DNA from 3 places in the Streptomyces herbicida genome. Region 1 is predicted to be linked to each of the others. Evidence: riboswitches for the same ligand, from Rfam matches in the RefSeq annotation. Region 1 holds a riboswitch; each other region holds the start of a gene.
What was found. A riboswitch is a leader RNA that binds a small molecule or an ion and turns the genes downstream of it on or off. The one in region 1 is predicted to bind cobalamin.
Positions count from the first base shown of each region.

Region 2: it holds a riboswitch for cobalamin, as region 1 does, so the genes downstream of both, Q8A52_RS02665 (ribonucleoside-diphosphate reductase subunit alpha) here and Q8A52_RS22795 (CbtB domain-containing protein) in region 1, are expected to answer to the same signal.
Region 3: it holds a riboswitch for cobalamin, as region 1 does, so the genes downstream of both, Q8A52_RS42030 (cobalamin biosynthesis protein) here and Q8A52_RS22795 (CbtB domain-containing protein) in region 1, are expected to answer to the same signal.

Region 1 is NZ_JAUYWJ010000010.1:333,725-338,994, forward strand. It holds gene Q8A52_RS22780 (STM4013/SEN3800 family hydrolase) at 25-852, shown strand; gene Q8A52_RS22785 (STM4012 family radical SAM protein) at 849-2,192, shown strand; gene Q8A52_RS22790 (STM4011 family radical SAM protein) at 2,203-3,090, shown strand; cobalamin riboswitch at 3,157-3,305, shown strand; gene Q8A52_RS22795 (CbtB domain-containing protein) at 3,342-3,563, shown strand; gene Q8A52_RS22800 (CbtA family protein) at 3,583-4,335, shown strand; gene Q8A52_RS22805 (hypothetical protein) at 4,432-4,767, shown strand; gene metE (5-methyltetrahydropteroyltriglutamate--homocysteine S-methyltransferase) at 4,839-5,270, opposite strand, start outside.
Region 2 is NZ_JAUYWJ010000001.1:583,955-589,224, reverse strand. It holds gene Q8A52_RS02690 (GntR family transcriptional regulator) at 1-748, shown strand, start outside; gene Q8A52_RS02685 (CstA-like transporter-associated (seleno)protein) at 838-972, shown strand; gene Q8A52_RS02680 (DUF3311 domain-containing protein) at 1,113-1,385, shown strand; gene mctP (monocarboxylate uptake permease MctP) at 1,382-3,010, shown strand; gene Q8A52_RS02670 (GNAT family N-acetyltransferase) at 3,085-3,591, shown strand; cobalamin riboswitch at 3,644-3,781, shown strand; gene Q8A52_RS02665 (ribonucleoside-diphosphate reductase subunit alpha) at 3,907-5,270, shown strand, end outside.
Region 3 is NZ_JAUYWJ010000030.1:34,103-39,372, forward strand. It holds gene Q8A52_RS42025 (cobyric acid synthase) at 1-584, opposite strand, end outside; gene Q8A52_RS42030 (cobalamin biosynthesis protein) at 581-1,531, opposite strand; cobalamin riboswitch at 1,633-1,772, opposite strand; gene Q8A52_RS42035 (hypothetical protein) at 1,903-2,130, opposite strand; gene Q8A52_RS42040 (inorganic phosphate transporter) at 2,163-3,410, opposite strand; gene Q8A52_RS42045 (lysozyme) at 3,566-4,321, opposite strand; gene Q8A52_RS42050 (class II aldolase/adducin family protein) at 4,518-5,249, shown strand.

The DNA.
Region 1 (5,270 bases):
CCGCACGAGCCGCATGCGCCGGACATGAACGAGATCATCGGCAGCCACGACATCCTCCTCGTCACCCTCGACACCCTCCGCCACGACGTCGCCAGCGAACTCGCCGCGGCGGGCCGCCTACCGAACCTGGCCCGCCACCTCCCCGGCGGCCGCTGGGAGAAGCGCCACGCCCCGGGCAGCTTCACCTACGCCTCCCACCAGGCGATCTTCGCGGGCTTCCTGCCCACCCCGGCCGCCCCCGGCCCGCATCCGCGCCTGTTCGCCGCAAGCTTCGCGGGCAGCGAGACCACCGCCAAGGGCACCTTCGTCTACGACACCCCGGATCTCGTCTCCGGCCTGGCCAAGGTGGGCTATCACACCGTGTGCATCGGAGGGGTGGGCTTCTTCAACAAGCTGGGCCCGCTGGGCTCGGTGCTGCCGGGCCTGTTCCACGAGTCCCACTGGACACCGGAGTTCGGCGTCACCGACCCCGCCTCCTTCGAGAACCAGGTGGCCTGCGCCGAACGCGTCGTACGCGAACTCCCCGCGGAACAACGGCTGTTCCTCTTCGTCAACGTGTCCGCCCTGCACCAGCCGAACTGGTTCCACCTGCCCGGCGCGACCCGTGAGGCCGGCGACACCCGCGCCACGCACGCCGCCGCCCTGGAGTACGTGGACCGGCACATCGGACGGCTCTTCGCCGCCGCGAGCAGCAGACGCCGCTGCTTCGCCGTCGTCTGTTCCGACCACGGCACCGCCTACGGCGACGACGGATACACCGGCCACCGACTCGGCCACGAGTCCGTCTGGACCGTGCCCTACGCCCACTTCTTCCTGGAAACCGCGTCCCGCCCGACGGAGGCCGCCCGATGACCACCGCCGAGCGGACGACGTTGACCAGCCCCTACCAGAGCTACGTCTACGCCTACCCCCACAAGACCGCCTACCGCCGGCTCCACGACCGCCCCCTGCTGAACACTCTCTGGGCGGCCGAACCCAAAAGCACCCTCTCCCTCTACCTCCACATCCCCTTCTGCGAAGTCCGCTGCGGTTTCTGCAACCTGTTCACCCGCATCGGCGCCCCCGCCGGCCTGACCGGCGCCTACCTGGACGCGCTGGAGCGCCAGGCGGGGGCCGTACGGGAAGCGCTCGGGGACACGGACGAGGTCCGGTTCGCCACGGCGGCCTTCGGCGGCGGCACCCCGACCTTCCTCACCGCCCCCGAGCTCGAGCGTCTGTGCGACATCGCCGAACACCGCATGGGCGCCGATCTGCGCGCCGTCCCGCTGTCGGTCGAGGCCTCCCCGGCCACCGCCACCGCCGACCGGCTCACGGTCCTCGCCGACCGCGGCACCACCCGGCTGAGCCTGGGCGTGCAGAGCTTCGTCGACTCCGAGGCCCGCGCCGCCGTACGCCCGCAGCGCCGCGCCGACGTGGAGTCGGCCCTCGCCCGCGTCCGCGACGCCGGCATCCCCGTCCTCAACATCGACCTCATCTACGGCATCGACGGCCAGACGGAACGGAGCTGGCTGGACTCCCTCGACGCGGCCCTCGCCTGGCGTCCCGAGGAGCTCTACCTCTACCCCCTCTACGTCCGCCCCCTGACCGGCCTGGGCCGACGCGATACCGGCCCCGACCCCGCCTGGGACGAACAGCGGCTGCGCCTGTACCGCGTCGGCCGCGACCACCTCCTCGCGCACGGCTACACCCAGCAGTCCATGCGCATGTTCCGCCGCACCGACGCCCCGCCCCAGGGGGCCGACGACTACGCCTGCCAGACCGACGGGATGATCGGCCTCGGCTGCGGTGCCCGCTCCTACACGGCCGGTCTGCACTACTCCTTCGACTACGCCGTGGACATGCACGAGATCCGCGCGATCATCGACGACTACGTCTCCCGCCCGGCCACCGACTTCGCCCACGCCGAGTACGGCCGCCTCATCGACACCGACGAGGCACGTCGCCGGCACCTCCTGCAGTCCCTCCTCCAGGCCGAGGGCCTGCGCCTCGACGACTACCGCGCCCGATTCGGAGCGACCCCCGCCGACCACTTCGGCCCCGAGCTCGCCGGCTTCGCCGAGCGCGGCTGGCTGACCGACGACCGCACCACCCTCAGGCTCACCCCCGAGGGAATCGCCCACTCCGACGCGATCGGCCCCGACCTCTTCTCCCCGGCGGTCCGGGCCGCCATGGCCGCCTACGAGAGGAAGTGACCGGCCCGCCATGGACCTCACCCTCCTCTACCGGGGCCCCCTCGCCTCCTGCGACTACGACTGCCCCTACTGCCCCTTCGCCAAGCGACGCGACACCGGCGCCCAACTGCGCGCGGACCGCGCGTCCCTCGAGGGCTTCGCCGCCTGGGCCCGGCAGCAGACCGGCGACCGCCTGTCCATCCTGTTCACCCCCTGGGGAGAGGGCCTGGTCCGCTCCTGGTACCGGCGCACCCTCGCGGACCTGTCCCATCTGCCGCACATCCGGCGCGTGGCGATCCAGACCAACCTCAGCTGCCGTACCGACTGGCTCGCCGAGGCCGACCGCGACACGCTGGCCCTGTGGTGCACCTACCACCCGGGGCAGACCCCCTACGACCGCTTCCTCACCAAGTGCCGCGATCTGACCGAGCGCGGCATCCGCTTCAGCGTCGGCATCGTCGGCCTGCCCGACCATCTCGACGCGGCCCGGCACCTGCGCGCCGACCTGCCCGAGCACGTCTACCTGTGGGTCAACGCCGCCGAGGGACACCCGTACACCGACGCTGAGGCCGACCGGTGGACGGTCCTGGACCCGCTCTTCCCCTACAGCCGGCACCCGCACACCAGCGCGGGGCTGCCCTGCCGCACCGGCGACTCCGTGATCTCCGTCGACGGCGAAGGCACCGTCCGCCGCTGCCACTTCGTGCCTACCCCGCTCGGCAACCTCTACGACGGCTCGTACCGCACCGCCCTGCGCCCCCGCCCCTGCCCACTCGCCGTCTGCGACTGCCACATCGGGTACGTGCACCTGGAGACGCTGCCCCTGTACGACGTCTTCGCGGGCGGCGTCCTGGAGCGCGTCCCGGCCACGGTCCCCGCGACCCCGATCCGCCACCTGTCACGCCTGACGGGGAGTTGACCCGCGCCGTGCTCCGCCGGGCCGCCCGGCGGGAGAGGAAGATCACGCCTGGTGGATGCGGTCTTGGCCATGTCCCCGACTCGCGGTACCGTCGGTTCGATATCGACGACGGCGAGACGGAAGCCGGTGGGAGTCCGGCACGGTCGCGCCACTGTATGCGAGAGGCCCTGGGGCGTTTCGTGAGTCAGACCCGTGGCCGTCGTCCAGTGCACCACCGAGATGGGACGCGAACTCCCAGAGGAGGCCCTGCCATGGCGCAGACCGTCGCCCAGCCGACAGCCACCACCCCCGTCGTTCCCGCCACGCTGCCGCTGAAGGCGATAGCACCCTGGGCGGTCTTCTTCGGCATCCTGATGCTGGTCCTGCTGTACTTCGTCGGCGCCGAGCAGGGCGCCACCTCCGTGTTCAACGGCACGGACGTCCACGAGTGGGTGCACGACGCCCGCCACCTGCTCGGCTTCCCCTGCCACTGACGAGGGGCGCCGCACACCCATGAACTCCGCAACAGTGAGAAACCTCCTCGTGCGGGGCATGCTCGCCGGCCTGGCCGCCGGCGTGCTCGCCCTCGTCGTCGCCTACTTCCTCGGTGAGCCGAGTGTCGACAACGCGATCAGCTTCGAGGAGGCGCACTCCCACGAGCACGAGATGGAGGTCGTCTCCCGCTCCCTGCAGTCGACCGCCGGACTCGCCACCGGCGTCCTGGTCTACGGGGTCGCCTTCGGCGGCATCGCGGCACTCGCGTTTTCCTTCGCGCTCGGCCGCGTCGGCCGGTTCGGCCCCCGGGCGACCGCGCTACTGCTGTCCGGGTGCGCACTGCTGGCCGTGTACGTCGTGCCCTTCCTCAAGTACCCGGCCAACCCGCCCTCCGTGGGTGATCCCGACACCATCGGCAAGCGGACGACGCTGTACTTCCTGATGATGGCGCTCAGCGTGCTCCTCGCGATCGCCGTCACCATCCTGGGCAAGCGGCTCGCGCCCCGGCTGGGCACCTGGTACGCGACCGTCGTCGCGGTGGCGGCCTTCGCCGTCGCCATCGGGCTCGCGTACGCGTTCCTGCCCGTCGTCAACGAGGTGCCCAAGGACTTCCCGGCCACCCTGCTGTGGCGGTTCCGGCTCTCCGCGCTGGCCATCCAGACGGTGCTGTGGGGCGGATTCGGCCTCGTCTTCGGCGAGTTGGCCGAGCGGATGCTCAATCCCAAGCCCGCGACAGCCTCGTCCGCGCGGGCAGTTCCAGCCGCGCGCTGATCCCTTCAGGACACAAGAGGGCCCTTCGGAACCATCGGGGGGCCCTCTCGCGTTCTCGGGACACCGACCGGCGGAGGCGACGAGCGGAGAAGCCCCTTGGCCAGACATCCCCAGCCGCGCCACATCACCCTGGGCGGACGTGAGGCGGTGGCCCTGACCCTGGAGGAGTACGAGCAACTGATCGCCAGCCGACGGCAGATCGGCGGTCAGAGCGCCCGTGTCCGAGTTCTCGCCCAGCAGGCGAAGCGCACGGAGCAACTGCTGCGGGAACTGGAGACATTGATCGCGGCCGCCGAGCACGGTTCGGTGGACGGTTGCACGTGTCCCGCGCCGGGCCCCGCCGTCGAGGAAACGGCGGCGGAAGCGGATCCCACGTGCCTGCGCTGCGCGCTAGCGGCCCTGCTGCGTCGCCACCGGGAACCGTCCGCCTGACAGCCCGTCCCGGGGACGCGTGTCCGCTCCGGCTCGAGCGGGCCGGAGCGGACACGCCTGTCAGACGACTGTCACGACAGCTCGTCGCGGACCGCGCGGGCGGCCGCGACCAGGTTCTCCAGTGAGGCGCGGGTCTCCGGCCAGCCGCGGGTCTTCAGGCCGCAGTCGGGGTTGACCCACAGGCGTTCGGCGGGGATGGCCTTCAGGCCGGTGCGCAGCAGTTCGGCCGCCTCCTGAGCGGTGGGCACGCGCGGGGAGTGGATGTCGTACACGCCGGGTCCGGCCTCGCGCGGGTAGCGGTGGGCGGCGAGTTCGCGGGCGACCTGCATACGGGAGCGGGCCGCCTCCAGGCTGATGACGTCGGCGTCGAGGTCGTCGATGGCCCGGACGATGTCGCCGAACTCGGCGTAGCACATATGGGTGTGGATCTGTGTGTCCGGCCGGACGCCACTGGTGGTGAGCCGGAACGCCTCCGTCGCCCACGTCAGATAGGCCGACCGGTC
Region 2 (5,270 bases), on a different contig from region 1:
CAGTGCGGAGAACGAGGCTGGGGCGACCGTCCGTACCGCGCGTGTGCCCAAGTACTACCGCTTGAAGAAGCACCTGCTCGACATGACGGAGACGCTGCCGCCGGGCACGCCGGTCCCGCCGGAGCGCACGCTCGCGGCCGAATTCGACACCTCGCGCACCACTGTCCGCCAGGCCCTCCAGGAGCTGGTCGTCGAGGGCCGGCTGGAGCGCATCCAGGGCAAGGGCACCTTCGTCGCCAAGCCGAAGGTCTCCCAGGCGCTGCAACTCACCTCCTACACGGAGGACATGCGCGCCCAGGGGCTGGAGCCGACCTCGCAGCTGCTGGACATCGGCTACATCACCGCGGACGACCGGCTCGCCGAGCTGCTCGACATCACGGCCGGCGGGCGGGTGCTGCGCATCGAACGGCTGCGCATGGCCAACGGCGAGCCGATGGCCATCGAGACGACCCACCTCTCGGCGAAGCGCTTCCCGGCGCTGCGCAGATCGCTCGTCAAGTACACATCCCTCTACACCGCGCTCGCCGAGGTCTACGACGTGCACCTCGCGGAGGCCGAGGAGACCATCGAGACCTCCCTGGCCACCCCGCGCGAGGCGGGCCTGCTCGGCACCGACGTGGGCCTCCCGATGCTGATGCTCTCCCGCCACTCCCTGGACCGGGAGGGCAGGCCGGTGGAATGGGTGCGGTCGGTCTACCGCGGCGACCGCTACAAGTTCGTGGCCCGCCTCAAGCGGCCCGCGGAGTGATGGCCACAGGGCTCGAACGACCTCATATTCGAGCCACTTGAGGCAGCGCGGGCGGTGTAGCGCACCCACTGCTCCTGCTCAGCGTTCATGTGCGCCGCCCGGCGCTCTCCACCCTGAGGGAGGCGCACCACCCGGAGGCGGAGGTGCCGTCCCGGAGTGCGTTCGAACGGATGCGTACGGACCGTCAGGAGTCGGACCCCCGGCAGGAAATCCGCTGCGGCTGAGGCGGCTTCTGCACAGAATCGACATGCCGATATGAGGATGAGGTCTTCCACTTGTGTGACGGCGTCGCCTAGATTGCCTGCGCATTACACATGTGATCGATGGTGATCAGTGGTGCTCAGCGAGGGGACGGAGTCGCAAGATGTCGGATGCCTCGGATGTGACCGGAGCGGCGGTGGTGACGCCCTTGCGCGTCGTCATCGCCCTGTGTCTGATCGCGCCCTTCGTGGCGATGCTGTGGGTCGGCTCCTATGCCAAGACGGACCCCGCGTTCATCGGGATCCCGTTCTTCTACTGGTACCAGATGCTGTGGGTGGTCATCTCCACCGCGCTCACGATGACCGCGTACCAGCTGTGGCAGCGTGACCAGCGCGCCCGCGCGGCGGCCCGGCGGAGCGGGGGTGCGTCGAAGTGAAGGACGGCGTGAACGGTGTCGCGCTCGGCGTCTTCGTCCTCTTCTTCCTGGCCGTCACGGTCATGGGCTTCCTGGCCGCGCGCTGGCGCAAGGCCGAGAACGAGCACAGCCTCGACGAATGGGGCCTGGGCGGACGCTCCTTCGGCACCTGGATCACCTGGTTCCTGCTCGGCGGCGACCTGTACACGGCGTACACCTTCGTCGCCGTACCGGCGGCGATCTACGCGGCGGGCGCGGCCGGCTTCTTCGCCGTGCCGTACACCATCCTCGTCTACCCGCTGATCTTCACGTTCCTCCCGCGCCTGTGGTCGGTGTCCCACCGGCACGGCTATGTGACGACCTCGGACTTCGTGCGCGGCCGCTTCGGCTCGAAGGGTCTGTCACTGGCGGTGGCGGTCACCGGAATCCTGGCGACGATGCCGTACATCGCGCTCCAACTGGTCGGCATCCAGGCCGTCCTCGACGTGATGGGCGTCGGCGGCGGCGAGAGCACCAACTGGTTCGTGAAGGACCTGCCGCTGCTGATCGCCTTCGGTGTGCTGGCCGCGTACACCTACTCCTCGGGCCTGCGGGCGCCCGCCCTGATCGCGTTCGTGAAAGACACGCTGATCTACATCGTCATCGCGGTGGCGATCATCTACATCCCGATCAAGCTGGGCGGCTTCGACGAGATCTTCACGAAGGCGGGCGAGGCGTACAGCCAGGTCAACCCGGCGACCGGCAAGCCGCGCGGCGCCCTCACCCCACCCGAGGCCGGCCAGTGGACGTACGCCACGCTGGCACTGGGCTCCGCGCTCGCGCTCTTCATGTACCCGCACTCGATCACCGCGACGCTCTCCTCGAAGAGCCGTGAGGTGATCCGCCGCAACACCACGATCCTGCCGCTGTACTCCCTCATGCTCGGCCTGCTTGCCCTGCTGGGCTTCATGGCGATCGCGGCGGGCGTCAAGGTGCAGAACGGCCAGCTGGCCATCCCGCAGCTGTTCGAGAACATGTTCCCGGACTGGTTCGCGGGCGTGGCCTTCGCGGCGATCGGCATCGGCGCCCTCGTCCCCGCGGCCATCATGTCCATCGCGGCCGCGAACCTGTTCACCCGCAACATCTACAAGGACTTCATCAAGCCGGACGCCACGGCCGCGCAGGAGACCAAGGTCTCCAAGCTGGTCTCCCTGCTGGTGAAGGTGGGCGCGCTGGTCTTCGTCCTGACGATGGACAAGACGGTCGCCATCAATTTCCAGCTGCTCGGCGGCATATGGATCCTGCAGACCTTCCCGGCCCTGGTCGGCGGCCTGTTCACCCGCTGGTTCCACCGCTGGGCGCTGCTCGCGGGCTGGGCGGTCGGCATGGTGTACGGCACCGTCGCCGCGTACGGCGTCGCCTCGCCGACGCAGCAGCACTTCGGCGGCTCGGCCAAGGAGATCCCGGGCATCGGGGAAATCGGCTACATCGGCCTCACCGCCTTCGTGCTCAATGTGGCCGTCACGGTGGTGCTGACCTTCGCCCTGAAGGCGCTGAAGGCCCCGGAGGGCGTCGACGAGACCAGCCCGGAGGACTACACGGCGGACGCCGGCGACCCGGGCGTCGAGGTGGAACTGCCGCCGGCGACCGCGGGCGCCGGCCACTGAGGACGCGGACGAGGACGGGCCGTCGGAGAAATTCCGGCGGCCCTTTGTCGTACCCGTCCTGCACACTCGGTCCCATGGACATCGAGATCAGGCGGACGGCTCCGGACGAGTACGGCACCCTGGGCGAGATCACCGCCCAGGCCTATCTCCAGGACGGCCTCCTCGACTTCGGGGAAAGCGACGGGTACCTCCGCGAGCTCAGGGACGTGGCCAAGCGCGCGGCCGCCGCGGAGGTGCTGGCCGCCGTGGCGGACGGCGAAGTGCTCGGCGGCGTCACCTTCGTGCCGGCAGGCGGGCCCATGGCCGACATCGCCCGTGCCGGAGAGGCCGAGATACGGATGCTCGCGGTCGCCCACGCGGCGCGCTGCCGCGGCGTCGGGGAAGCCCTGGTGCGCGCCTGCGTCGATCGCGCACGGGCCACGCCGGGCTGCGAACGGATCGTGCTGTCCACCCAGCACTCCATGCAGGCCGCCCATCGCATCTACGAACGCATGGGCTTCGTCCGCACACCCGAGCGGGACTGGAATCCCCTCCCCCACCTCGACGACATCACTCTCGTCACCTACGAGTTGACGCTCTGATACCGCCACGACACAACATCTGGGGGTGACACGGCAGCCCGGCACTAGATGTATGCTCATGCTCGCTGTCGCCGCAGGGGAATCCGGTGCGAATCCGGAACTGTCCCGCAACGGTGTACTTGCGCGTATCCGCCCACGGGCGAAGCGCGCTCGCGTCAGTCCGAGGACCTGCCGACAGTGCGCCCTGGCCACCCGGTCCGGGTGCCCCGACGTCCGGGCCTCGTGGAGTGGGCCGGTGGACGCGACGCCGCGTGCGCTCGTGTGCTGCCCCCTGCCCCGCGTCAGGCCCCCGTGCCGAGCCAGGGAGAGCCCCACGTGACCATCGCGCCAGCCGAACCGGCGTCAGCGACAGGCCTGGAGACCGACGGTCCCGGTACCGCGCTGCTGCGGACCCTGACCGAGCTGACCGCCGATCTGCCCGACGCCGACCCCGGCCGGGTCGCCGCCGCAGCGCTGCGCGGCCGCTCCGCCCGGGCGGACGAGACGGAGCTGCGCGAGCTGGCCACGGAGGCGGCCGCCGGCCTCATCTCCGAGGACCCGGCCTACTCCCGGCTGGCCGCCCGGCTGCTGACCCTCTCCATCCGCGCCGAGGCCGCCTCGCAGGGCGTGACGTCCTTCACCGGGTCCGTCGCCGTGGGGCACCGCGAGGGGCTGATCGCCGACCGCACCGCCGCGTTCGTGCGGCTGCACGCCGAGCGGCTCGACGCGCTGGTGGACGCGGCCGGCGACGACCGCTTCGGCTACTTCGGCCTGCGCACCCTGCACAGCCGCTACCTGCTGCGCCACCCCATCACCCGCAAGGTCGTCGAGACGCCCCAGCACTTCATGCTGCGGGTCGCCGCGGGTCTGGCCGAGGACGACACCTCCCGCTCCGTCGACGAAGTCGCCGCGCTCTACGGGCTCATGAGCCGGCTCGACTACCTGCCCTCCTCCCCCACGCTCTTCAACTCCGGCACGCGGCACCCCCAGATGTCGTCCTGCTACCTCCTCGACTCCCCGCTGGACGAGCTGGACTCCATCTACGACCGCTACCACCAGGTGGCACGCCTCTCGAAGCACGCCGGCGGCATCGGGCTGTCGTACTCCCGCATCCGCAGCCGCGGTTCGCTGATCCGCGGCACCAACGGGCACTCCAACGGCATCGTCCCGTTCCTGAAGACCCTCGACGCCTCCGTCGCCGCCGTGAACCAGGGCGGCCGGCGCAAGGGCGCGGCCGCGGTCTACCTGGAGACCTGGCACTCCGACATCGAGGAGTTCCTGGAGCTGCGCGACAACACCGGTGAGGACGCCCGCCGTACGCACAACCTCAACCTCGCGCACTGGATCCCGGACGAGTTCATGCGCCGGGTCAACGCCGACGAGCAGTGGTCGCTGTTCTCCCCGTCGGACGTGCCGGAGCTGGTCGACCTGTGGGGCGCGGAGTTCGACGCCGCGTACCACAAGGCGGAGGCGGACGGGCTCGCGAAGAAGACCGTCCCCGCCCGTGACCTCTACGGCCGCATGATGCGCACCCTGGCGCAGACCGGCAACGGCTGGATGACCTTCAAGGACGCCGCCAACCGCACCGCCAACCAGACGGCCGAGCCGGGCCACGTCGTCCACTCCTCCAACCTCTGCACGGAGATCCTGGAGGTCACGGACGACGGCGAGACGGCGGTCTGCAACCTGGGCTCGGTCAA
Region 3 (5,270 bases), on a different contig from region 1:
AGGAACCCGGCGACGAGTTCCTGGTCCTCGCGTGACAGGAGTGCGACGGTGCCGAAGAAGGAGGCGAAGACGCCCCCTCGGTCGATGTCGCCCACCACCAGCACGGGCAGCCGCGCGTTGCGCGCGATGCCCATGTTCACGATGTCGGTCCGCCGCAGATTGATCTCGGCGGGAGAACCGGCGCCCTCACAGATCACCGCGTCATACGTGCCCCGCAACTCGGCGAGACAGTCGAGAACGGTCCCGAGGAGTTGCCGCTGCCGCCCGCCGTGGTATCCGCGCGCGCTGAGTTCGCCGACGGGCTTGCCCAGCAGCACGACTTGGCTGCTCTGCTCACCACCGGGCTTGAGCAGCACGGGATTCATCAGCGCGCTGGGCTCCACCCGGCACGCCTGGGCCTGCATGGCCTGCGCCCGACCGATCTCGGCGCCCTCGCGCGTGACGAACGAGTTGAGGGACATGTTCTGCGCCTTGAAGGGCGCGACCTTGACGCCCTGTCGCACCAGCCACCGGCAGATCCCCGCCGTCACGACGCTCTTGCCCGCGTCGGAGGTGGTGCCGGCGACGAGCAGACCACCGTTCATGACGTGCCCTCCTTTGCCTTGGCTGCGACGGCGCGCGCGGCGACTCCGGCGCCGAGCGCGAGCAGACCGACCCGACGGGAGAGCCGTACGGCCCGGTCGATGTCCTCGGCGGCCACGGCACGGCCGCCGCCGTTGAGCACGGGCCGGTGCTCGACCCGCCCCCCGTAGGAGAGGGTTCCGCCGAGCCGCACGCCCAAGGCCCCCGCGAAGGAGGCCTCGACGGGCCCGGCGTTGGGACTGGGATGCCTGCGCGCGTCGGCCCGCCAGGCGCGCAGGGCGCCGCGCGGATCCGGGCCCGCGGCGGCGGCCAGTACGGCGGTGAGCCGGGCCCCCGGCCACCCGGCGACGTCGTCGAGCCGGGCGGAGGCCCACCCGTAGCGCCGGTACCGGGGGGACTTGTGCCCGACCATGGCGTCAAGGGTGTTGACCGCGCGGAACCCGAGCAGTCCGGGCACGCCTGCCACGGCGCCCCACACCAGCGCCCCTACGACGGCGTCGGACGTGTTCTCGGCGACGGACTCGACCACGGCCCGGGCGATCCCGTCGGCGTCGAGCGCCTGTGGATCCCGTCCGCAGAGGTGAGGCAGCCGGGCACGGGCACCTTCCACGTCACCCGCCTCCAGGGCACGCCCGATGGCCCGGGCCTCCCGGGCGAGCGAAGTCCCCCCGACCACGGCCCAGGTGGCGGCACCGGTGAGTGCGACGGAGGCGGCGGGGGAGGGACGTACGGCTCGCCGGGCGAGGACGCCGAGGGCCACGGCCCCACCGACGCACGCGGCGGTGTGCAGCGCACCCCAGCCGCGATGGTCCCGCCACAGCACCCGTTCGACGGCGCCTGCCGCACGTCCGAACGCGGCGACCGGATGCCCACGGCGCGGATCGCCCAGGAGGAGGTCACCGAGGAGGCCGGCGGAGGCGCCGTACGCGAAGACGCGATCGGCACGCATCGGCTCAGCCGGCCGTGGGGTCGAGCAGCGACCTGGTGCTGTATCTCAATCGGCAGCCGAGCATGGCGATATGTCCTCACTCAGGGTGTCCGCGCCCTGGTTCGACGAGACCGGCGGTGGGAGTTCCTGGCTTCCGGAGAGTTCTTCCCCGGTGACAGTGGCGGGACCGCGCCGGATTCACACCGGCTTCCTCCCTTGCCGCCGTACATGGCTCCGGCAGTCCACCACGCCCCCGGAAGGGCCGTCAACTTGCCGTTGACCTGCAAGGGGAGAGTGTGCTGAGACCCACACCGGCGCTGCGCGGGCGGGTGTCAGGGCAGACGAAAAGGCTCCTCCCCGAAGGCATCGGGGAGGAGCCTGGTGAACCTGGGTCAGGCCTTGGCCATGATCAGGTAGATGCCGTACGCCACCGCCGCCGCGCAGGCCGCGAAGCACACATACGCTCCGGTGACCGCGAGGGCGGCGGATCCGCCCTGGGCCGTGGCGCGTTCGCGGCGCGAGAGACCTGCGACGCCGACGGTGAACAGGGCCACGATGGCGACCGTGACCACGAGGCTGACGCCGAAGACGGAGCCGAGAGCCGCCCAGTCGATCTTCATGGTGATGCTTCCTTAGTAACCGGGGCTCGGGGTCAGACGGTGGCGGCCGGAGGGGTCGCCGGGTCGGTGGCGGGGGCGGTCGCCTGGGCCGGGATCGTGGCCGTCAGACCCTCGGCAAGCGTGCCCGCCGGGGGCGGCGTCACGGCGGCGATCGCCGTGGTCACCACACCGGCCGGCTCCTCGGTGTCGTTGACGTTGCTGTGGTCGACCACCTCGCGGCGGGAGATCTTCCAGATCGCGGCGCTGGAGGCGACCAGGAAGACGGCGACGACTGCGGTGCCCCAGTCGCCCAGGTCGGTCACGGACTCCGCGAGCGCACCGACCAGAGCGGCCGCCGGCAGGGTCAGCGCCCAGGCCACGACCATGCGGGTCGCGGTGGACCAGCGGACCACGCCGCCCTTGCGGCCCAGGCCCGCGCCCATCACGGAACCGGAGACGGCGTGCGTGGTGGAGAGGGAGAAGCCCAGGTGGGAGGAGGCCAGGATGACCGTCGCGGCGCTGGTCTGGGCGGCGAAGCCCTGCTGCGGCTGAAGGTCGGTCAGGCCCTTGCCCATGGTGCGGATGATGCGCCAGCCGCCGATGTAGGTGCCGAGCGCGATGGCGAGACCGGCGGAGAGGATCACCCAGGTGGGAGGGTTGGAGCCGGGGGCGACGGCACCGCCGGCGATCAGCGCGAGGGTGATGATGCCCATCGTCTTCTGCGCGTCGTTGGTGCCGTGGGCGAGGGAGACGAGACCGGCGGAGGCGATCTGGCCGGCGCGGTAGCCCTTGCGGGTGGCCTCGCTGTCGGCGTCCTTGCTCAGCGCGTAGGAGAACCTCGTGGCCAGCATGGCCGCCACACCGGCGACGACCGGGGCCGCGACGGCCGGGATCAGGACCTTGGTGACGAGCACGTCGCTGTGGACGGCGCCGGTCCCGGCCGACGCGATCGTCGCGCCGATCAGACCGCCCATGAGGGCGTGCGAGGAACTGGACGGGAGCCCGACCAGCCAGGTCAGCAGGTTCCAGAGGATCGCGCCGACCAGGGCGGCGAATATGACCTCGGGACGTATGCCGTTCTCGTCGACGAGACCCTTGGAGATCGTGTTGGCGACCTCCACGGAGAGAAAAGCGCCTACAAGGTTGAGCGCGGCGGACATGGCCACCGCGACCTTGGGCTTGAGCGCACCGGTCGAGATGGTCGTGGCCATCGCGTTGGCGGTGTCGTGAAAACCGTTCGTGAAATCGAACGCGAGTGCAGTTACCACCACAATCGCGAGGATCAGCGAGAAGTTTTCCATTTACCCAGGCATTCGTTCGAAGGTCATTGGCCGGTTGACCGTAGGCAACCTGGATGAACGGAAGGTGAACTGAGAGGGGATTGAAGGTGTCTCTAGAAAGGGTTGTTGCCGGGCCGCCGCTCCTCTCCGGTCCGACGGCCCAGGCGCCCCTTGGGTCAGTAGCCCCGGGCGAACGACTTCAGGCGGCTCGAGGACCCGTTGAAGAGATTCTGGTCACCCGGCAGGCTGCCGCTGTTGCCGTACTGCCAGAAGGTCCAGTACGCCCACCCGGCCGGCAGCTTCCCCACGTCGGGCGAGCCGTGCCGGGCGATCCACAGGGGATGGTTCGCGGCGAACGCTCCGCTGCCGCCGGTGCAGGTGTTCCACCAGTGGGTGGTGGTGTAGATCACCGGACGGCGGCCGGTCTCCCGCTTCAGTTCGTCGCTGAAGGCCTTGATCCAGCCGACCATCTTCGCCTTGCTCAGGCCGTAGCACTTGCGCTTCTTGTCGTACGGGTTGTACTCGATGTCCAGCGCGGGCGGCAGCGTCCAGCCGTCCGCGGTCCAGGTGCCGCCGTTGCTCACGAAGTACGCGGCCTGTGCCGCGCCCGACGACTTGTCCGGCAGTGCGAAGTGGTAGGCGCCCCGGACGATGCCCGCGCCGCGCGAGCCGTTGTACTGCTGGCCGAAGTAGGGATTGCGGTAGTTCGTGGACTCGGTCGCCTTGATGTAGACGAACCTGGCGCCCTTCGCCTTGGCGCCCGGCCAGTCGACGTTCTTCTGGTGCGACGAGACGTCGTGTCCCTTCGGCAGGTTCGCCGCGGACGCCGGGGCCTCGGCGAGTACGGTCGCGGCTCCCCCGGTGACGAGCGCCGCCACGGACGCCGCGATCACTCGGGCACGGTGGCGGGACGGTTTGCGATCACAGGCCATGTTTCCCCCCGGAATGGCGACGTGCACGACAAATCGTCCAGAGATTACTGGTAGATCGTTGAAAGCCGGTCCATCTCCGGCCAAGCATGGAGAGAGGGGTATTTATGGCTGTATGCGGTCTTTCGGAGGGGTGGCTTCCGGCCTAAAGTGCCCCGCTCCGAGGGCCCGCAGGGGCGCCGGCTGGCAGGATCGCGGCATGGCTGAGCAGCGGCGGAACCAGGGGGACGGACGGGATGACCGGGAGGGCGCACAGCTTGTGCCGGAGATGCGGAGGAGGTCCGTGCTCGACGAGGAGACGCACGCCTGGGAGGCGCTCGTCGCGACGGCCCGCGGGACCGTGTCCGACGGACTGGTCGTCGGCACCTCCGGCAATGTGTCCGTACGCGTCGGTGACACCGTGCTGGTCACACCGTCGGGCGTGCCGTACGACCGTCTGACGCCGGACGACGTGACCGGGGTGGACCTCGGCGGGCGGCAGGTGCTCGGCACCCTGATCCCGACCAGCGAGCTGCCCATGCACCTCGCCGTCTACCGCACCACCGACGCCCGCGCCGTCGTGCACACCCACGCCGTCCATGCGACCGCCGTCTCGACGCTCGTCACCGAGCTTCCGTCGATCCACTACATGTCCGGCGCCCTCGGCGGCCCTGTCCGGGTTGCCCGGTATGCGACGTACGGCACCGACGAGTTGGCCGAGAACATGCTCCAGGCCCTCGCCGACCGCTCGGGCTGCCTCCTCCAGAACCACGGCACCATCACCTTCGGCGCATCCCTCGACCAGGCCTTCGACCGCACGGCCCAGCTGGAGTGGATGTGCCGGCTGTGGCTGACGGCGTCATCGGTACCCGGCCTGACACCGTCGCTGCTGTCCGAGGAGCAGCTGGCCGAGGCCGGGGAGCGCCTGCGGGGATACGGCCAGCGTCACTGACGGACGTCGGGCCGTCCGGCA